One region of the Streptomyces sp. NPDC101227 genome, then DNA from elsewhere that is predicted to be linked to it. Evidence: riboswitches for the same ligand, from Rfam matches in the RefSeq annotation. Region 1 holds a riboswitch; each other region holds the start of a gene.

Region 1 (5,196 bases):
GTCGACGTAGTCGTGGTGGGTGAAACGGTGGACGTCACGGTCGGACAGACGCGGGTAGGGCGCGAAGAAGCGGTAGTACTTCGACTCGTCCGAAACCTGCTCGTAGAACGAGACCAGCCGCTCGGCGTCGTCGGGGGTGATGGGGCGGATCTGCGCCGTGCCACCGTCGCGCAGCACCACGTCGGCTTCCCAGTGGGTCGGGTACGCGTGATCCGGCTGCGTCTGCATGCGGATAAGCGTACGGCGGGGCACTGACAACCGGCTCGGCATGCGTACGCTCGGTTTCAACGGAGCGTTGCCGGAGCGCTGCCGGAGCACTCCGGCAGCGTGAGAGACTGGTCTAGACAACTGTCACGTGACTTGAAGGGCATCACCATGGCTGAGCGCCGCGTCAATGTCGGCTGGGCAGAGGGCCTGCACGCCCGCCCCGCCTCGATCTTCGTCCGTGCGGCCACCGCGGCCGGCATCCCGATGACGATCGCCAAGGCCGATGGCAACCCCGTCAACGCGGCCTCCATGCTCGCCGTGCTGGGCCTGGGCGCCCAGGGTGGCGAGGAGATCGTGCTGGCCTCCGACGCCGAGGGCGCCGAGGCCGCGCTCGACCGCCTGGCGAAGCTCGTCTCCGAGGGCCTGGAAGAGCTCCCCGAGACTGTCTGAGTCGAGTCCTTCGGGATCCTTTTGCTTTCTCTGCCCGCGACCCCGCGGCGGCGACCCGAAACGGTTGCCGCCGCGGGGTCGTTTTATTGACGGCGAGGGCGTGGGCAGCGGGCATGGATCAACCGCGGGACGGAATTGCATGCAGTCGCTGAAACCGATTCACCGTACGGGCATACCGAAATCAGGGATCGCCGATTATCCGGGCGGACGCGCAGCGCGGAAATACCGGCATCACGAATAACGGGCACCATTACGCACCCCGCGGAAAATCCCGCACCCCTTTGTATACAGACCTCATGTTAATTACGGGCACGCGCCGTGTTGACGGGCCGTTTCGCATCCCTCACCGCGGCTGCGGCAGTCCGCAGCCGGTACACCGGAAGGGAGCGTTCGATATGAGTCGCCATCAGGGCGCGGGCCCGCTCCGCATCGCCCCTGGCCACCGCGTCCAGCACCGCGCCGTGTTCCTCCCACGAGTCGGTGGCCCGCGCGGGGAGTTCCACGGCGTACATCCACTCGATCTTGCGCCGTAGCTGCGTGAGCAGCGCCGTCAGACTGGGGCTGCCCACCGCCTGGGCGAGCGTCTCGTGGAACCAGCCGTCCAGTTGGCGCACGTCCGCGGGGTGACCGTGCCGGGCCCGCTCGCGGCCGAGCCGTACGAGGCCGCGCAGCACCTTCAGGTGGGCGGGGCTGCGGCGGACGGCGGCACGGGCGGCGCCCAGCGGCTCCAACAGGGCGCGGATGTCCAGCAGATCGGCCGCTTCCTGCTCGGTGGGCTCGGCGACGCAGGCGCCCGCATGCTGGCGGGTGGTGACAAATCCCTCGGACTCCAGGGTGCGCAGCGCCTCGCGGACCGGGACTCTGGAGACGCCGTAGCGGGCCGCGAGAATTTCCTCGATCAGCCGGCTCCCCGGCGCGAGCGCGCCGGAAACAATGTCATCGCGAATCGCCGTGCACACCGCATGCGCGGAAAGATGGCCTCGCATCGTCCGTGCCTCCGCCGTAATTCCCGGGAAACGCCGCCGATCGGCGGGTTTTCCGTGACTCTATTCGACCGGGACGACTTTTCCGACGGGCTCCGGGAATTCGGCGATATTTTTTGGCCAGGTGCCCGGACGGCCGGCGGCGGCCGACCGCCGGATACGCGGAAGCCCCGGCCGACGGCCGGGGCTCCACCAGGACACGCGGGGTGTCAGACGCCGACGCCGTGCGAGCGCAGATACGCGATCGGGTCGATGTCCGAACCGTAGTCGGGGCCCGTGCGGGCCTCGAAGTGGAGGTGCGGCCCGGTGACGTTGCCGGTGGCGCCGGAGAGGCCTATCTGCTGACCGGGGGTGACGGTCTGGCCGACCGAGACCCCGATGGACGACAGGTGGCCGTACTGGGTGTACGTCCCGTCGTGCATCTTGATCACGATGTTGTTGCCGTACGAGCCGCCCCAGCCGGCCTCCACGACGGTGCCCGAGCCGACGGCGTGGACGGAGGTGCCGGTGGCGGCGTGGAAGTCGATGCCGGTGTGACTGCCGGAGGACCACAGGCTGCTGGAGGCCTTGTAGCCGGTGGAGATGTAGGAGCCGGCTATCGGGGCGACGAAGGCGTTGAGCCGCTTGCGCTCCGCCTCGCGGGCCGCGCGCTCCTTGGCCTCCCGCTCCGCCTTGGCCTTCGCCTCGGCCTTCTTCTTGGCGGCCTCGGCGAGCCGCTGGGCCTCGTCGGCCGCCTTCTTCGCCGCGGCCTCGGCCTTCGCCTGCACTGCGGCGGCCTCGGCGGCCGTCTGCTGCGCGTCGGCCTGGGCCTCGACGCGGCTGGCGAGCTCGTCGCCCATCACGACGGCCTGCTGCAGGCCGGTGTCCTCGGTGTGCATCTCACCGCTGGCGGCCAGCGCCGGCGAGGCGACGGAGGCGACGACGCCGGTGGCCGCGAGGGTGGCCATCCCGGCGATCTTGCGGGTCGTACGGGCCGTGCGGCTGGCACGACGATGCTTCCCGGTGGCACGGGTGAACGCCATCTGGTGGCTTGTCCTTTCCTTCCTTCTCGCCTACCGGGTTAGCTGACGGGTTCGGAGCAGGAAGGTCTCCTACGGGCTCCTCCGAAGAGGGGCCCGATTCACCCCAGGGGACATGTGGGTCCCCGGCTCCCCTGGCTCGCGCCGTACGGGGACTCGGCGATGACTGTCCGGTGCCACTGTTGTGGCGGACCTGTGACGAACAGTCGGACCGACGCTAATCGGGACATCTTTCAATCGGCAAACAGAACCTGCCCTTTGTGCCGTACGCCACAAGGACACCGGGCAATCAGACGCAATATTCCGGACATACGACGGCTCCCGTGGCGGTCGTGCACCACGGGAGCCGTTGCGTCGATCGATGGCCGTCTCGTCACCCGGCCGGTCCCTGACGGTTTGTCAGGCAGTGGGTCTCAGCCGCTGACGACCGTCACCTCGCCGATGCCCAGTTTCCTGACGGGCTCCGCGATCTGCGCGGCGTCACCTACCAGGATCGTCACCAGGCGGTCCACGGGGAACGCGCTGACGGCGGCCGCGGTCGCCTCGACCGTCCCGGTCTCCGCGAGCCGGGCGTACAACTGTGCCTGGAAGTCGTCCGGGAGGTGCTGCTCCACCTGGTCGGCGAGGGTGCCCGCGACGGCCGCCGCGGTCTCGTACTTCAGCGGCGCGACCCCGACGAGGTTCTGCACGGCCACATCCCGCTCGGTGTCCGTCAGCCCCTCTGCCGCGAGGGTGCGCAGCACCTGCCACAGATCCTGCAGCGCCGGCCCGGTGGAGGCGGTGTCCACCGACCCGCTGATGGCGAGCATGGCGGCGCCGCTGCCGTCCGCGGAGGAGCGCAGCACCTGGCCGAAGGCACGCACCCCGTAGGTGTAGCCCTTCTCCTCGCGCAGCACCCGGTCCAGCCGGGAGGTGAGGGTGCCGCCCAGGCAGTACGTGCCGAGCACCTGCGCGGGCCAGACCCGGTCGTGCCGGTCGGCGCCGATACGGCCGATCAGCAGCTGCGTCTGGACGGCTCCGGGGCGGTCGACGATGACCACGCGGCCGGTGTCGTCGGCGGTGATCGCCGAGGGCTTCAGCGGCTCGGTGGTGGAGCCGCGCCAGGCGCCCAGAGTGTCGGCGAGCGCCGCGTCCAGGTCGACGCCGGTGAGGTCGCCGACGATGACGGCCGTGGCCGTGGCGGGCCGCACATGGGCGTCGTAGAAGGCGCGGACGGCCGGGGCGTCGATGCGCTCGACGGTCTCCTCGGTGCCCTGGCGGGGCCGCGACATCCGGGACGTGGCCGGGAACAGCTCCTTGGACAGCGCCACCGCGGCCCGGCGCGCCGGGTTGGCGAGCTCGTGCGGGATCTCGTCGAGGCGGTTGCGTACCAGCCGCTCGACCTCGCTTTCCGCGAAGGCGGGGGCACGCAGCGCGTCGGCGAGCAGGCCGAGCGCGCGATGCAGCCGGGACACCGGCACCTCGAGGGAGACCCGCAGGCCGGGGTGGTCGGCGTGCGCGTCCAGGGTGGCGCCGCAGCGCTCCAGCTCGGCGGCGAACTCCTCGGCGTCGTGCTTGTCGGTGCCCTCGGACAGGGCGCGCGACATGATCGTGGCGACTCCGTCCAGGCCCTGGGGCTCGGCCTCCAGAGGGGCGACGAGGTTGATCTCGACGGCAACGACCTGCTGGCCGGGGCGGTGGCTGGTCAGCAGGGTGAGCCCGTTGGCCAGTTGAGAGCGCTCGGGGGCCGGGAAGGCCCACGGCTTGGGCGCGCCGCCCTTGGGCTGGGGGTGGAAGTCCATGGTGGTCGCGGCGGAATCTGCGCGGGTGGTGGAGTCGCTCACCGGTCCGCCTCCTCCTTCTCGGTGTCGGCGGCCGGGTCGGCCGGGGCGGTCGGCTCCGTGGGCTCGTACACGAGCACCGCGCGGTTGTCGGGGCGCAGCCGGGCCTTGGCGACCGCCTGCACCTCCTTGGGGGTGACGTCCAGGACGCGCCGGACGGCGGTCAGCGCGAGCTGCGGATCGCCGAACAGGACGGCGAAGCGGCACAGTTCGTCGGCGCGGCCACTGACCGTGGCCAGGCGGTCCAGCCATTCGCGCTCCAACTGGGCCTGCGCGCGCTCCATCTCCTCGGGGCTCGGCCCCTCGGCGGCGAAGCGGGCCAGCTCCTCGTCGACGGCGCTCTCGATGGCGGGGACCTCCACGCCGCCCGACGTCTTCACGTCCAGCCAGCCCAGCGAGGGCGCACCGGCCAGCCGCAGCATGCCGAAACCGGCCGCGACGGCGGTGCGGTCGCGGCGCACCAGGCGGTTGTAGAGCCGGGAGGACTCGCCGCCGCCCAGGACCGTCAGCGCGAGGTCCGCGGCATCCGCCTCACGGGTGCCGTCGTGCGGCAGCCGGTAGGCCGCCATCAGGGCGCGGGAGGGCACTTCCTCCTCGACGACCTCGCGCAGCTCGCCGCCCATGACCTCGGGCAGCGAACCGTCGCGCGGCGGCTGTTTGCCATTGTGCGAGGGGATCGAACCGAAGTACTTCTCCACCCAGGCCAGCGTCTGCTCG
Region 2 (5,196 bases), on a different contig from region 1:
CGTCTCGGACGCGGGCAACCACGCCTCCCTGATCGACGGCTGCCGCCTCTCGCGGGCCCGTACGGCGGTCGTCCCGCACGCCGACCCGGAGGCCGTACGCGAAGCGCTCGGCGGCCACGACGGCCGGGCGCTCGCCGTCACCGACTCGGTGTTCTCGGTCGACGGTGACGCCGCGCCGCTGACCGCCCTCACCGCCGCCTGCCGGGCACACGGCGCGGCCCTCGTCGTCGATGACGCGCACGGCCTGGGCATCCTGGGCGAGGGGGGCCGCGGCGCGATGGCGGCCGCCGGACTGGCCGGGGACGCCGATGTGGTGACCACCGTGACGCTCTCCAAATCGCTCGGCTCCCAGGGTGGCGCCGTGCTCGGCCCGGCGCGGGTCATCGAGCATCTGGTCAACACCGCCCGCTCGTTCATCTTCGACACCGGGCTGGCCCCGGCGGCGGCCGGTGGCGCGCTCGCGGCGCTGCGGCTGCTGCACCGCGAACCGGAGCGCGCCACCCGGGTCCGCGGGGTGGCCCGGGAGCTGCACGCCCGGCTCACCGCGGCCGGTCTGGTGGCCGTACGGCCGGATGCCGCCGTGGTTTCCGTACGGGCCCCCTCTCCGGAAAAGGCGGTCCGCTGGGCGGCCGATTGCCGGGAGGCGGGACTCGCGGTCGGCTGTTTCCGGCCACCGTCCGTTCCGGACGGGATCTCCCGGCTGCGGCTCACCGCCCGGGCGGACCTGACGAGCGAGCAGGTCGACACGGCGGTGGCCGTGATCACCGCGACCGCACCGCCGACCTGAGCCTCTCTGGCAGCCCAAATGCCGTCTTGTGTCGCAGAGTTCACCGCATTGGGCGACATATATCCGCACATCTCGGTGGATCGGCCGCAACACCGTCGGCAAGGGTGACACTCTGGCGCGCACAGCACCGGCCCGGGGCCCCGGCGGACATCCGCCACGGCCCCGGCGGGAAAGGGACGGCGTCACGATGGCAGACCACCAGGAATCCTCACTCACCCTGCCGAGCGCCCCGGCCTCGGTATCCCTCGCCCGCAGGCATGTGCTCGAGGTGCTCGCCGCATGGGGCCTGCCCGCCGACACGGAGTACGCCGACGCCGTCCGCCTGATCGTCTCCGAGCTCGCCACCAACGCCGTCCAGCACACCTTCGGCCAGTCCCCGACCTTCACCGTCGCCCTCCGCCTCGACCGCGCGCAGCTGCTGCGGATCGGCGTCACCGACAGCCACCCGCGCCGGCCGCGGCGGCTGCCCGCCGCCGTCCAGCAGGACAACGGACGCGGCATGGTCATCATCCGCTCGCTCGCGGCGGAATCCGGCGGCCGGCTGAGCGTCGTGCCCACCGCGTGCGGCGGGAAGACCGTCAGCATCGCGATGCCGTGGACGGTCGGCGTCCGCTGACGCGCCGCAGGGGCGCGTCACCCGTCATGGCGCCCCGGACTTGCGGGTGAACGCGCCGTGCAGCAGGGCCCGCAGGGTGTCCGCGGCCGGGGTGCCGCCGCCCGCGCGGTAGGCAACGGAGATCGTGCGGTGCAGCTCGGGCGGATCCAGCGGGCGGATGCCCAGCGGGGTCACCGAACCGGTCGCCATCATCTGCGGCACCACCGCCACCCCGAGGCCGGCGCTCACCAGGGCACACACCACCCCGTAGCCCGGTGACTCGCAGCGCACGGCCACGCTCGCCCCCGCGGCCGCCAGCGCCGCCTCCACCGCGCGCCGGTTGGGATTGGCCGGCGCCATGCTGACCAGCGGCTGCCCGGCCAGCTCCGACAGCGCCAGCCGCCCGCTGCCCGCCGACAGCGCATGCCCGGGGGCCGTGACCAGCACCAGCTCCTCGGTCAGCAGCGGCGCCAGCCGCACCCCGTCCGGCACCGGCACCGCCTCGCCCGGCACATACTCATGCGTCAGCGCCAGATCCACCTCGCCGAGCGCCACCGCCGTCATCTCCTGAGGTGGTACGAACTCCGTCACGCTCAGCTCCACATCCGGGTGGGCCCGCCGGAACGCGCTCAGCGCGGGCGGCAGCAGATGCGTACCGGCCGTCTCGAACGTGCCCACCCGCAGCCGGCCGCCCGACAGCCCCGCCAGCCGGGACAGCTCGTGCCGCGCCAGGTCCAGCTCGTCCAGCACCCGCCGGGCCCGTACGAGCAGCAGCTCACCGGCCGCCGTCAGCCGGGCGCCGCGGTGGTGGCGCACCAGCAGCGCCGTCCCCGTCTCCCGCTCCAGCTTGGTGAGCTGCTGGGAGAGCGCGGGCGCGGTGTAGCCGAGCCGCTCGGCGGCCCGGGTGATCGAGCCGGCCTCCGCCACGGCCACCAGGGCGGCCAGCCGCGTGGGGTCGTACACAGAGACCCGCCTCCCTTAAGAACCTCTTCAGGCTGACCCAGGAGATTGCCAATACCTATTAAAGGCTCCGACGGGCGATGCTGCTGTCATGGACGGACATCTGATGGCTTTCACCGGCATCGCCGCGGGCATGGTCGCCATGCCGGGCGCGGACTTCGCGGTCGTGGTGCGCAACGCACTCGCCTCGCGCCGGGCGGGGGTGGCGACCGCCTTCGGGGTCGCGGGCGGACTGCTCGTGCACACCGCGCTGGCGGTGGCCGGGCTGGCGGCGGTGCTGGTGGCCGTGCCCGCGCTGTTCGAGACCGTCCAACTCCTGGGCGGTGCCTATCTGTTGTATCTCGGCGCCCGTGCACTGATCGCGGTCGCCCGCCGCCCTGCGGCCGACCGGCAGGCGGCCGGCGCGCAGGGCGGGGCCCCCGGTCCGCACCCGACGGCCGGCCCCGGCACCGCGCCATATCTGCGCCAGGGCTTCTTCACCAATGCGCTCAACCCCAAGGCCCCCGTTCTCTTCCTCAGCCTGCTGCCGCAGTTCGTCCCGGCGGGGCAGCCCGCGCTGCCCCGGACCCTGCTGCTGGCGGCCATCGTCGTCGGCATGGCGGCGGTGTGGTTTCCCGCCGTGGCGCTGCTCGTCGACCGGCTCGGCGCCTGGCTGCGCCGTCCGCGGGTGTCCCGCGCCCTGGAGGCCACCACGGGAGCGCTGCTGACCGCCCTGGGCGGCATTCTGCTCGCCGAGCTGGTCCTCACCTGAGCCGCCGGGGCCGGCGTGAGCCCCCGGCGCGGGCGGCGCGGTTACCGGACCGGCGGCGGGCGGGAAGCTCCCGCACGCCGCCGCCATCAATGGCTCGCTCAGTTCGCCGGTCACTTCGCCAACGTACCCAAGGCCACTGACAATTGACCGTGACCTGCCGATCGCCGCAGGTCAGCCCACCCGCCCGTACCAGACGGCGGAGCTCCAGATCCTCTCCAGCCGGACCACCGCTCCCTCCTTCGGCGCATGCCAGATCCGGCCGCTGCCCGCGTAGATGCCGACGTGGTACACGCCGCGGCCGCCATGGAAGAAGACCAGATCGCCGCTTCTGCGCGCCGCTCGGGTGACATGGCTGGTGTCGTTGTACTGCGCGGCCGCGGTCCGTGGCAGCGCCTTGCCCGCGTGCTTGAACGAGTACCTAGTCAGCCCCGAACAGTCGAAGCGGTGTGGGCCTTGGGCGCCCCACTGGTAGGGGGAGCCCCGCTTCGAGGCGGCGATCCGCAGGGCCTTCGAGGAGACGGCGGCCGCCTCGGCGTCGGCGGTCGCTCCTGGCGCCACAGTGGTGCCCGTGATCGTGACCATCGTGAGGGCGGAAACGGTGCCGGCGCGTGCCAGCAGATGCGGCAGATGTCCACGCATGCTCATGCGCAACCCTTCGTCAGCCGCCTGCGAAGGGGGACCTGTCGGGTTCGGGCAGGCGAAGAGTGCCCGGCCGTGCGTACGGCTTCACCCCAAGGAGCCCTCGGCCACGAGTGCCGGGGCCCCGTCGTGCTCGGGTCCTCCGCTCCTGCCGATCCAACCGCGTCGACCTGACATCCGGACGGCGGCAGGATTAGGCGTCCGCCCGGACCGCCCCGTCGCGGTGGCGGGGCCTTGTCGTGGAGGGATCTTCACGCCGCCACCGCCCGAAATCCGGTAAGAAATGCGCTGCGTGACATTGGTCACATTTACACCGAATGGTGACTTATGTCGGTTTTCACGAGGTGGAGTCGGCGGAGGGTGAGCCCGGGACCAGGGGTGACGCGTCAACTGCCGCGTGACAACCGGGTGCGCTCTGCAAATCGTCGACTCCCTGTAACGAGCGCGTCTGTTACGCCGTACGGGCTCCTCGGCCGGGCGCGTGTCGGATCACGGCTCGGGCTGCGGCGGTACCGCGACCAGCCGGGCCCGGCGTTCGCCGTCCAGGACCCGCAGCGCCCGCGTCAGCGTCCCGGAATGCAGCTCGCTCTCGCCGCGCTGATGCATCAGCGCCAGCGCGTCGCGCAGTCCGGCCGCCTTGCCGACCAGTGCCTGAGCCGCGCGCAGGCCGCTGTAAGTGCCGTTTCCGCGCGCCGGATTGATCCGGCCCAACAGGTCCAGTACCTCCAAGTACCGGTCGATCACTTCACCCTCGGCCCGGGTCAGCGCGGGCAGCGGCGGCAGCTCCGGTGGCAGCACCTGAGTTCACCGCGCGCCGAGCTGGGCGGCCGGCTGCTTGCGGCCGCGGGTGAGGCCGTCGATCAGGCCGTACTCCTGGGCGCCGTGGGCGTCGAAGATCTTGTCGCGCTCGATGTCCCTGGCGATCAGTTCGCGCGGCTGTCCGGTGTGCAGGGCCAGCAGCTCCTCCAGTTTGTCGCGGGTGCGCAGCAGTTCCGTCGCCTGGATCTGCAGATCGGAGGCCTGGCCCTCGATCGGCTCGGGCAGTGACGGCTGGTGGATGAGGATGCGGGCGCTCGGCAGGGCCATCCGCTTGCCCGGCGTGCCGGCGGCCAGCAGCACCGCGGCCGCGGAGGCGGCCTGCCCCAGGCACACCGTCGCGATGTCGCAGGAGACGAACCGCATCGTGTCGTAGATCGCGGTCATCGCGGTGAAGGAGCCGCCGGGGGAGTTGATGTAGAGCGAGATGTCCTGGTCCGGAGCGGCGTGTTCCAGGTGGATGAGCTGCGCCATCACGTCGTTGGCGGAGGTGTCGTCGACCGTGGTGCCCAGGAAGATGATGCGCTCGCTCAGCAGCTTGGAGTACGGGTCCAGGGTGCGCACGCCGTCGGTGGTGCGCTCGGTGAACTCCGGCAGGACATAGCGGGCCGTCGGTCGCAGCATGACTGCTCCTTCTGCTTCTCTGTA
Region 3 (5,196 bases), on a different contig from region 1:
CGTCGCCTGGCCCGCTGGCTCCCCGCCGTCCTGATCGTCGGCGGCTTCGCGTTCGACATGAGCACGCCGCCCCAGTACACCGCCGCGCCGTTCTTCTCCGCGGCTCCCTTGATCGCGGCGCCCCTCTTCTCCCTGCGTGCCACGGCCGTCACGGTGATCGCCGCGGCCGTGAGCGAGTACGTGGTCGTCATGTACCACAGCACGAAGGACAACACCGAGTCGGTCACCGAGGCCCTGACCGTCTTCGTCGTCGCTTTTCTCGCGCTCGGCATCAACCGGGTCGTCCGGCGCAGCGACGCCCGGCTCGCCTCCGTACGCGATGTCGCCGAGGCCGCCCAGCTCGCCCTGCTGCCCACCCCGCCCGACCGGATCGGCGGGCTCGCGGTCGCGGCGCGCTATGTGGCCGCGCAGGCCGACGCCCGGATCGGCGGCGACCTCTACGCGGTGCAGGAGACGCCGCACGGCGTACGGCTGATCGTCGGCGATGTCCGGGGCAAGGGGCTGGAGGCGGTGGAGGCCGCGGTGGTCGTCATCGGCGCCTTCCGGGAGGCGGCGGAACAGGAGGCCACCCTGGAGGCGGTGGCGGGCCGGCTGGAGCGGGCGCTGCAACGGGAGGGCGGGCGGCGCGCGGGGCTGGACCAGGTCGAGGGGTTCACCACGGCCGTCCTGGCGGAGATCCCGTCCGGCACGCACTCCGTACTGCGCGTCCTCAACCGTGGTCATCCGGCCCCGCTGCTGCTCGCCCCCGACGGCGGGCTGTGCGAGCTGAGCCCCGCCTCGCCCGCGCTGCCGCTGGGGATGAGCGAGATCGCGGGGTGGCCGGACCGGGTGGACGAGACGTTCTTCCCGGCCGGTTCGCTGTTGCTGCTGTTCACGGACGGGGTGACCGAGGCCAGGGACCGGGCCGGCCGCTTCTACGACGCGCCGGACCGGCTGCGCGGCCGTCACTTCCCGGGACCGGATGTCCTTCTGGACGTGCTGGTCGACGACGTCGCCCGGCACACGGGCGGGCCGCAGGCGGACGACATGGCGCTGCTGGCGGTGCAGCGGCCGCTGGGGGAGTAGCTCGTCCGGCGGGTGTGGCTAGATCGTCCGGCGGGTGCGGTTCATCCGGCGGGTGTGTTCTCGGTGAGCAGGCGCAGGCTCGCGCCGTCCGGGCCGGTGAGGGCGACCGGGCGCTCGTCCAGCGCGAGGGTCAGCAGGTGGGCGTCCTCGGGGCGCGGGGCGTGCTGGGCCGGGGCGGCGATCCAGGGGAGGACGGTGTGGTGCTCGTGGGAGATCCAGTGGCCGGGGCCGTCCCGCTCGGCGAGCAGCGACCGTACGAGAGCGGCGAACTCCTCGCGGCGGGCGAGCGGGAGGGTGCCCAGGACGGCCGTGTGGAAGATGACCAGCGTCGCCTCGGACGGGGCCTCGGCGGCCAGCGCGGGCAGCTCGTCGAGGAGATCGCCGCGCACGATCCGGGGGCGGGGCGCGGGGCGTACGGCTTCCACGGCGGCCGCGAGCCGGTCGGCACGGTCCTGGCTGTGGGGGCTGTAGGCGCCGTGGGCGCCGTGGCTCTCGTCCGCGGGCCAGCGCAGGGCCTGGAGCCAGCGGAGGTCGTCGCGTTCGGCGACCGGGTCGAGCGGGTCGGGGTCGATGCCGGCGCGCCAGACGATGTCGGGGAGGCGGGTGAGGGCTGCCGGCGCGACGGGGGCGGGGCCCGGGGCGTGGCCGGGGCCTGCGGTGCTCGTACGGCACACGAAGGTCACCGGGCTCCCGGGCGCCCCGAATTCCGTTCCGGGGCCCGCGCCGTCCCCCTCGTACCGGTAGCGGTACCGATCGGGCTGCAGGCACAGGCCCGCCGCCGCCCCGACCTCCAGCAGCGCCAGCGGCTGCGGCAGGCGGGCGAGCAGCGGCAGCAGCGTGGCGCAGTGCGCCGGTTCGCCGGTCCGGTCGGCGCGCCGCATGATGACGGCACGGACCTCGTCCCAGTGCCGGACGGTCCACTCGCGCCAGCGTCCGTAGGCCGTCTCGTCGCGCGGTCCCAGCTCGGCGTGCGGCCCGTCGAGATAGCGGACGGCGGCCAGGAGGAGGGTGGGCCGCTGTTTGTTCCCGGCCGGCAGCGATCCCGACAACAGATCGCAGAACTCGGCGTCGTGGCTGATCCGGGCGGTCAACTCCGCGTGGGCGTCGGACCGTCCCCGCGCCTGCTGCCAGGAGAACTCCCGGTACCGATCCGCCACTGTCTGCGCGCTGTTCACGACGTTGACCACGTTGACGACCATGATCCGACGTTACTGCTCTCACGCTGCGTAATGAGCGGGCACCCCTCCGCATAACAACTGACGCACAATCACCGGAAGATCGTTTAGCCGGGCCCGGTCAACTCGCCCCCTTTGTGACCCTCGTGGGCGAAAAAGTCCATGCCAAAGCTCATGCGGAGCGCATACGGATTCCCCGGAAGGCTTGGAAAATGGCGGCGATCTCTATTACTGTCCGATAACGGAGCGCGGTCGTCCCAGCCGTCGCAGAGGCGGCGCCGCGCGCCTACGCCGAATCCCGCAAGCGCACGCCATGCACGTCGCACGTCATCACGGCACGCAGGAGCACCCGTACGGATCGAGCGCATGTGCACGGACGGGCGCCAGTGGGCACTGAACATCGCCGACCGGCACCGCACCGCACGACCGCTCGTTCCATGCGACCCGCGCCCCCGCGCCGCCCGTGCTGTCCGCGTCATCTGCACCATACGCACGATCCGCACCATCTGTACGGCATGCATGAACTGCACCGAGGGAACCGGGGAACCACCACCTTGGGGTGAATCGGACGCCTCCCACCAGAGGCGCCCGTAGGAGACCTTCCTGCTCCGAACCCGTCAGCTAACCCGGTAGGCGTGAAGGAAGGAAAGGAGTGCGCCCCAGTGGCGTCCAACAGGCCTGCCCCCGAGGTTCCGTCCGCCGCCCACCTCGATGACCGGGGTCCGTTCGACGACGGAGGCCGTTTCGAGGGCCCCGGAGTCGTCTACCAGGGCGGCGTCCGCGACCGCGAGCGCGACGGCGCGCGCGACGGCGACGGACCGTGGGAAGAGTGGAACCCCACCGAGGAGTCCGTCCGGTCCGTCCGCGGCAAGCACCGGGTGGCCAAACAGCGCGGCGGCGGACTCGCACGCAGCGGTACGGTCCTGGGCGTCGGCGTCATCGCGGCGGTCGGCGCGGGCGGCATGGCATCGGCCGAGGGCCGCCCGCCGGTCCCGATCTCCATGCCCGACATCGGCGGCATGGCCCACGACATCGCCGAGAAGCTGCCGGACGCCGAGTCCCTCCCCGGCATAGGCGGCCTCATATCCGACTCCGGGCCGTCGGGCTCCGGTACGGGCGCCGACTCCTCGTCCCCCCACGCCGCCGGCCCCCTCTCCCAGGCGGGCCTCACCCAGCACGAGGCGGCCCAGGGCACCGGCGCCGGCGAGGCGCTGCGCCACCGCATCCTCCAGCAGGCCGACGCGCAGCAGGGCGCCGCCGAGCAGGAGCAGCGCGAGGCCGCCGAAACCGCCGCCGTCGACCGGGCCGAGAAGGACGCCACCGCGCACCACGCCGCCGCCGAGAAGGCCGCGGCCGCCAAGCGGGCGGCGGAGCTCGAGGCCAAGCGGCAGGCGGCGGAGGCGGCGCGCAAGAAGGCCGAGGCCGAGCGCCTCGCCGAACTGGCCAAGAGCTTCATCACCCCGGTGGCCTCCTACACCCTCACCGCCAGCTTCGGCCAGGCGGGCGACCGCTGGGCGGCGGACCACACCGGGCAGGACTTCGCCGCACCGACCGGCACTCCCGTCAGGGCGGTTCACTCCGGCACCATCACGCAGGCGGGCTGGGCCGGTTCGTACGGCTACCGCCTCGTCGTCACCCTCGACGACGGCACCGAACTCTGGTTCTGCCACCTGTCGTCCATGGTGAAGACCTCCGGCAAGGTCAGCACCGGCGACGTCATAGCCCGCGTCGGCGCCACCGGCAACGTCACCGGCCCGCACCTCCACCTGGAGGTCCGCCCGGGAGCCGGCGATCCGATCGACCCGATGCCGTGGCTGCGGGACCACGGGCTGAACGTCTGATGTGACGGGGGGGGAGGCGAACAACCTCCCGAAGCGACCTGCCGGAGCACCTCCCGGGAACAACATCCCGGAGCAGCTCCCGGGAATAACTTCCCTCCCCCCAACGCTGCAACAACGCATGACCGCAACACGCACCCCCCTCGGCTCGCTCTCCGTCTCGCCCCTCTCCCTCGGTGGCAACGTCTTCGGCTGGACGGCGGACGAGGCCGAATCCTTCGCCGTACTCGACGCGTACGTGGCCGGCGGGGGCAACTTCATCGACACCGCCGACGTCTACTCGGCCTGGGTCCCCGGCAACCAGGGCGGTGAGTCGGAGACCGTCATCGGCAACTGGCTGGCCTCCCGCGGCAACCGCTCCGACGTCGTCATCGCCACCAAGGTGGGCGCCCGCCCCGACCTCAAGGGCCTGTCCGCCGCCACCATCAAGACCGCGGTCGACGCGTCCCTCACGCGCCTGCGCACCGACTACATAGACCTCTACTACACCCACTACGACGACGAGTCCCTCGAGGTCGGGGAATTCCTCACGGCCCTCGACGACCTCGTCCGGGCCGGCAAGGTCCGCGAGATCGCCGCCTCCAACATCTCGGCGAAGCGCCTGGAGGAGTCCCTGGCCTTCTCCGCCCGCGAGGGCGTGGCCCGTTACGTGGCCCTCCAGCCCCACTACAACCTGGTCTCCCGCGACACCTACGAGGGCGAGCTCGCCGACGTGGCCGCCCGCCACGGCGTGGCCGCGGTCCCGTACTACGCCCTCGCCTCCGGCTTCCTGACCGGCAAGTACCGCCCGGGCACCACCGTGGACAGCGCCCGCTCCACAGGCGCCGCCCAGTACCTGTCCACCGACCGTGGCCCCCGCGTCCTCCAGGCCCTCGACACCGTCGCCGCCGCCCACGACGCCGAGGTCGCCACCGTCGCCCTCGCCTGGCTCGCCGCACGGCCCACGGTCGCCGCCCCGATCGCCAGCGCCCGCACGGTCGCTCAGCTCCCGGCCCTCCTGGCGGTCACCGACCTGACCCTCACAGAGACCGAACTGACCCTCCTCAACGAGGCGTCGGCGTAACGGCCCGACCTCCTCGACCTCGACGCGCGGACGGGGCCGGCGGCACCTCGGCCCC
Region 4 (5,196 bases), on a different contig from region 1:
CTGATCCATCGCAAGCGCGAGGTCCTCGGGGAGCGGCCGGACCCGGACGAGGACCTGATCTCCGCGCTGATCCGGGCCTCCGACCATGGCGAGCACCTCACCGAGAACGAGGTCGCCGCGATGGCGTTCATCCTGCTCTTCGCCGGCTTCGAGACGACCGTGAACCTCATCGGCAACGGCACCTACCAGCTGCTGCGCCACCCCGCCCAGCGCGAGCTGCTGCAGAAGTCGATCGCGGCCGGCGACACCGATCTGCTCGCCACCGGCATCGAGGAACTGCTGCGGTACGACGGCCCCGTGGAGCTGGCGACCTGGCGGTTCGCCACCGAGGAGCTGACGCTGGGCGGGCAGCGGATCGCCGAGGGGGACCCCGTCCTGGTGGTGCTCGCCGCCGCCGACCGCGATCCCGCACGCTTCGCCGACCCGGACGTCCTCGACCTCACCCGGCGGGACAACCAGCACCTCGGCTACGGGCACGGCATCCACTACTGCCTGGGCGCGCCGCTCGCCCGGCTGGAGGGGCAGGCCGCCCTCGCCACGCTGCTGACCCGCCTCCCGGACATCCGGCTTGCCGCGGAACCTGACGATTTGCGCTGGCGCGGCGGGCTCATCATGCGCGGACTGCGGTCGCTGCCGGTGGAGTTCACGCCGGAGGTTTCCGCCGAGCGGCCGTGACCGGTGGCCCTGACCGACGGCCTGTCGACGGTCAGGGCCGGAGGTACCGAATCGGCGGCTCTGACCAGCTATGACCGCGAAGTGACGGAACGTCAGCCGCGTGACCTCTGCGTGATCTCGGCTACACCGACTTGTGACTACCCGTGACCCCGGCTACCTTTCGACCCACCGAATCGGCCACGGGTTCGACAGGCCGCACGGGTTCGACGGGTCGCATGGTTCGTCGCGTCCGTTCGCCTCACCGTGCCGGTTCGGCAGACAACTCCAGCACGTCTTCCGCCGCTCGAAAGGCAACCGCATGCGCTCCGGGAACGGCCGACACCGTCGCCCCCGTCAGGCACCGGCCATCTTTGTCACGGCGGGAGTGACCGGCGCCGGCCTCGCACTGCCGCTGTTCGCCGCGAGCGGTGCACACGCCGCCGACACCGCGACCTGGGACAAGGTCGCGCAGTGCGAGAGCGGCGGAATGTGGAGCGCGGCCTCCGGCAACGGCTTCTACGGCGGCCTCCAGCTGACCCAGGAGATGTGGGAGCAGTACGGCGGCACCTCGTACGCCTCGCGCCCGGACCTCGCCAGCCGCTCCGAGCAGATAGCCGTCGCCGAGTCCATCCTCGACGACCGCGGCCCGGACGCCTGGCCGAGCTGCGCGGTGAACGCCGGACTGACCAAGGACGGCCGGGCGCCGGAGGTCGACCCGGGCAGTACGAGCATCCCGCGGCCCGGCCCGTCGGACACCGGCCGCTCCGGCCCGTCGGACGATTCCTCCGATGGCCCCTATGGCGACCACTCCGGCGATCCCTCCGGCGATCCCTCCGACGACGCGTCGCCCACGCCGTCCCCGTCGACCCCCGACGCCTCGGACCCCGCGGACCCGTCCGCCCCCTCCCACGCGGGCGACGACGACAGCGACACGGACGACCAGGACGGCCCCGCCGGTCCGGAGGCTCCCGCCAAGGGCAAGCACCGCGGCGGCACCGACGAGGGCCCGGACGCCGAGCACGGCAAGGACGGCAAGAGCCACGGCGGCGACGGCAAGGGCGCGGGCGACGACGGCCGGCCCGCCGGCCGCCACGCCTCCCGCGGCGGCGAGGAGCGCCGTACGGACCCCGGCACGCGCCCCGGTGCGGACCCGTCCGCCCCCGCCGCCGACTACACCGTCCGCCCCGGTGACACCCTGTCAGGCATCGCCGAGACCCACGATCTGCCGGGCGGCTGGCCCGCGCTCTATGACCGCAACGAGAAGGTCGTCGGGGCCGACGCGGACCTGATCCACCCAGGTCAGCTGCTCGATCTCGGGCACGCGGCAGGGTAGTTACCGCCAGTTCGTCCCTTTTGGCGAAAGTGAGACAAGCGTCTCGTTCCGGGGTGCGGTGTCCGGCTCGTCGGCCGGAATCCGCACCCCGGCCCACCTGCGGAAATATGAGCCTCCGATGATCAAAAACGGTCAACTTGGTTCAGATAGTGGGGTTTGAACACCAAGCGGATTACTGATTACGGTCGGGACCGCTCGCCAAAGCGGGCCCTTCGATCACACGCCGAATCCTGCCGGTGATCGCAGGCACTCGACGCGCAAGCGCCGAAGGCAGGAGCGGGGGACCCAAGGTAAGTGCCGGCCCCACCCGTGAAAGCGGGTCAACCGGCTTGGGGTGAAGCCGCGTGTGCTGCACACGCGGCCGGGTACTCACACGACCCGAACCCGACAGCTCACCTCGTAGGCATCGGTGAGGAAACGAACGAACCATGCTGAACAAGGGCAAGCACCGTCGTCCGTCCAAGGCCGTCCGCATCGCCACCCTCGCCGGTGTCGCCGGTGCCGCCGTCGCCGTCCCGATGATGGGCGCCACCTCCGCCTCGGCCGCCTCCGTCGCCACCTGGGACAAGGTCGCCCAGTGCGAGTCCGGCGGCAACTGGTCGATCAACACCGGCAACGGCTACTACGGCGGCCTCCAGTTCTCGAACTCCAGCTGGGCCGCCGCCGGTGGCACCCAGTACGCGGCCCGCGCCGACCTGGCCACCAAGGCCCAGCAGATCGCCGCCGCCGAGAAGCTCCTCGCCATCCAGGGCCCGGGCGCCTGGTCCTGCGCCGGCGCCGGCAACCTGACCGCCGGTGGCCCGTCCCCCGACCTCAACACCTCCACCAAGGCCGAGGTCAAGAAGGCCCAGCCCGCGCCGAAGCACACCCAGCCCGCCGCGCCGAAGCAGGAGAAGGTCCAGCCGGCTCCGAAGAAGGCGCACGGCCACGGCAACTACACCGTCAAGGCCGGTGACACCCTCGCCAAGATCGCCAAGGCGCACGGCACCACCTGGAAGACGGTCTACGCCCACAACAAGTCCGTCATCGGCGGCAACCCGAACCTGATCTTCCCGGGCCAGCAGCTCAGCATCTGAGCCGCCCCCACCGGGACTCCCGCGGGCCCGAGCGAGCGGCCCGCTGCCTCCCCGAGCCGGCCCCGCCCGGCGCGCTTCCCCCCGCGCGCCGCGGCGGGGCTTCTCCATACGCGACTGCCTACGGCGACCGCATACGCGACTCCGTAGGCCACCGCGTACGCCACACCGCGCGCCGCGCCGCGCTCCGGGCCACCGGAACCCGTCACCAGCGGCTTCCCGCGCTTTTTCCTGTGCAGCGAACAATGCTCCTAAACGCCCCGGGAAATGGGCATCTGGGCCTCTTTTCGTCCCACGGAGCGGGCCAACGGCGAGCGGACCTCCCCGGGCCCGTTAGGCTCGTGCTGCAGAACTCCAGACACCCACGAAGGAGACAACGTGCCGTCCATCGACGTCGTCGTAGCCCGCGAAATTCTCGACTCGCGAGGTAATCCCACGGTCGAGGTCGAGGTCGGCCTCGACGACGGCAGCACCGGCCGTGCCGCCGTGCCGTCCGGTGCCTCGACCGGCGCCTTCGAGGCCATCGAGCTCCGCGACGGCGACCCGAACCGTTACCTGGGCAAGGGCGTGGAGAAGGCCGTCCTGGCCGTCATCGAGCAGATCGGCCCGGAGCTCGTCGGCTACGACGCGACCGAGCAGCGGCTGATCGACCAGGCGATGTTCGACCTGGACGCCACCGACAACAAGGGCTCGCTCGGCGCCAACGCCATCCTCGGCGTCTCCCTCGCCGTCGCGCACGCCGCCTCCGAGGCCAGCGACCTGCCGCTGTTCCGCTACCTCGGCGGCCCGAACGCGCACGTCCTGCCCGTCCCGATGATGAACATCCTCAACGGTGGGTCGCACGCCGACTCCAACGTGGACATCCAGGAGTTCATGATCGCCCCGATCGGCGCGGAGTCCTTCTCCGAGGCGCTGCGCTGGGGCACCGAGGTCTACCACACCCTCAAGAAGGTCCTGAAGGCCAAGGGCCTGGCCACCGGCCTCGGCGACGAGGGCGGCTTCGCCCCGAACCTGGGCTCCAACCGCGAGGCCCTCGACCTCATCCTCGAGGCCATCAAGGAAGCCGGTTACGCCCCCGGCCAGGACATCGCGCTGGCGCTGGACGTCGCCGCCTCCGAGTTCTACAAGGACGGCAAGTACCAGTTCGAGGGCAAGGACCGCTCGGCCGCCGAGATGACCGAGTACTACGAGGAGCTGGTGGCGGCCTACCCGCTGGTCTCCATCGAGGACCCGCTGTTCGAGGACGACTGGGCCGGCTGGAACGTCATCACCGAGAAGCTGGGCGCCAAGGTCCAGCTCGTCGGCGACGACCTCTTCGTCACCAACCCCGAGCGCCTCGCCCGCGGCATCGAGGAGAACTCCGCCAACGCCCTCCTGGTCAAGGTCAACCAGATCGGCTCGCTGACCGAGACCCTGGACGCCGTCGAGCTGGCCCAGCGCAACGGCTTCAAGTGCATGATGTCGCACCGCTCCGGTGAGACCGAGGACGTCACCATCGCCGACCTCGCCGTCGCCACCAACTGCGGCCAGATCAAGACCGGCGCCCCGGCCCGTTCCGAGCGCGTCGCCAAGTACAACCAGCTGCTGCGCATCGAGGAGATCCTCGACGATGCGGCGGTGTACGCGGGCCGTTCGGCCTTCCCGCGCTTCGGTAAGTAGTTCCCCGAACCGCTGAGCACAGCGAGGGCCGACGGCACGGTCAGGCTCTGATGCGGTAATGCAGCCGCCTTCCTGCGTCCCCGGCAACGGTCCCGTACCGTTGCCGGGGACGTACGTGGTTAAGGCGTCCGGACGACGGAAGGGGAGGCGACGTGCCCGCGGACCGGTTCTCGACCGCGACCCGGCTCAAGGCGCTCGGCACTGCGCTTGTCGAGTCCGGGGCGGCCGCCCGCGTCTACCGCGCCCGCCCGCCGCGCCGCAACCGCCTCACCGGCCGCGCCGCGCTGCTGGCCCTGGTGATGTGCTCGCTGGTCGTCGCGCTCGCCTACCCGATACGGCAGTACGTCTCCCAGCGCTCGGACATCGCCGACCAGCGCCGTAAGGCCGACAACGCGGCCAGGACGCTGGACGGCCTCCGCGACCAGAAGGCCCGCTGGCAGGACCCGGCCTACGTCGAACAGCAGGCCCGCCGCCATC

Evidence for each region. A riboswitch is a leader RNA that binds a small molecule or an ion and turns the genes downstream of it on or off. The one in region 1 is predicted to bind cyclic di-AMP.
Region 2: another riboswitch for cyclic di-AMP. It lies ahead of ACIRPT_RS03745 (C40 family peptidase); the one in region 1 lies ahead of ACIRPT_RS31855 (M23 family metallopeptidase).
Region 3: another riboswitch for cyclic di-AMP. It lies ahead of ACIRPT_RS23250 (M23 family metallopeptidase); the one in region 1 lies ahead of ACIRPT_RS31855 (M23 family metallopeptidase).
Region 4: another riboswitch for cyclic di-AMP. It lies ahead of ACIRPT_RS09910 (transglycosylase family protein); the one in region 1 lies ahead of ACIRPT_RS31855 (M23 family metallopeptidase).

What each region holds. Positions count from the first base shown of each region.
Region 1 covers NZ_JBIWOD010000017.1:150,708-155,903, reverse strand. The annotation lists gene ACIRPT_RS31870 (GNAT family N-acetyltransferase) at 1-228, opposite strand, end outside; gene ACIRPT_RS31865 (HPr family phosphocarrier protein) at 376-657, shown strand; gene ACIRPT_RS31860 (GntR family transcriptional regulator) at 957-1,643, opposite strand; gene ACIRPT_RS31855 (M23 family metallopeptidase) at 1,850-2,662, opposite strand; cyclic di-AMP (ydaO/yuaA leader) riboswitch at 2,675-2,831, opposite strand; gene ACIRPT_RS31850 (M16 family metallopeptidase) at 3,073-4,440, opposite strand; gene ACIRPT_RS31845 (M16 family metallopeptidase) at 4,479-5,196, opposite strand, start outside.
Region 2 covers NZ_JBIWOD010000001.1:809,830-815,025, forward strand. The annotation lists gene ACIRPT_RS03725 (8-amino-7-oxononanoate synthase) at 1-787, shown strand, start outside; gene ACIRPT_RS03730 (ATP-binding protein) at 975-1,403, shown strand; gene ACIRPT_RS03735 (LysR family transcriptional regulator) at 1,428-2,345, opposite strand; gene ACIRPT_RS03740 (LysE family translocator) at 2,434-3,093, shown strand; gene ACIRPT_RS03745 (C40 family peptidase) at 3,265-3,738, opposite strand; cyclic di-AMP (ydaO/yuaA leader) riboswitch at 3,742-3,942, opposite strand; gene ACIRPT_RS03750 (hypothetical protein) at 4,222-4,530, opposite strand; gene ACIRPT_RS03755 (ATP-dependent Clp protease proteolytic subunit) at 4,537-5,172, opposite strand.
Region 3 covers NZ_JBIWOD010000009.1:328,472-333,667, forward strand. The annotation lists gene ACIRPT_RS23240 (PP2C family protein-serine/threonine phosphatase) at 1-1,065, shown strand, start outside; gene ACIRPT_RS23245 (DUF2332 family protein) at 1,107-2,264, opposite strand; cyclic di-AMP (ydaO/yuaA leader) riboswitch at 2,758-2,891, shown strand; gene ACIRPT_RS23250 (M23 family metallopeptidase) at 2,903-4,081, shown strand; gene ACIRPT_RS23255 (aldo/keto reductase) at 4,200-5,141, shown strand.
Region 4 covers NZ_JBIWOD010000004.1:70,905-76,100, reverse strand. The annotation lists gene ACIRPT_RS09920 (cytochrome P450) at 1-675, shown strand, start outside; gene ACIRPT_RS09915 (transglycosylase family protein) at 1,040-1,987, shown strand; cyclic di-AMP (ydaO/yuaA leader) riboswitch at 2,199-2,408, shown strand; gene ACIRPT_RS09910 (transglycosylase family protein) at 2,416-3,063, shown strand; gene eno (phosphopyruvate hydratase) at 3,439-4,719, shown strand; gene ACIRPT_RS09900 (septum formation initiator family protein) at 4,872-5,196, shown strand, end outside.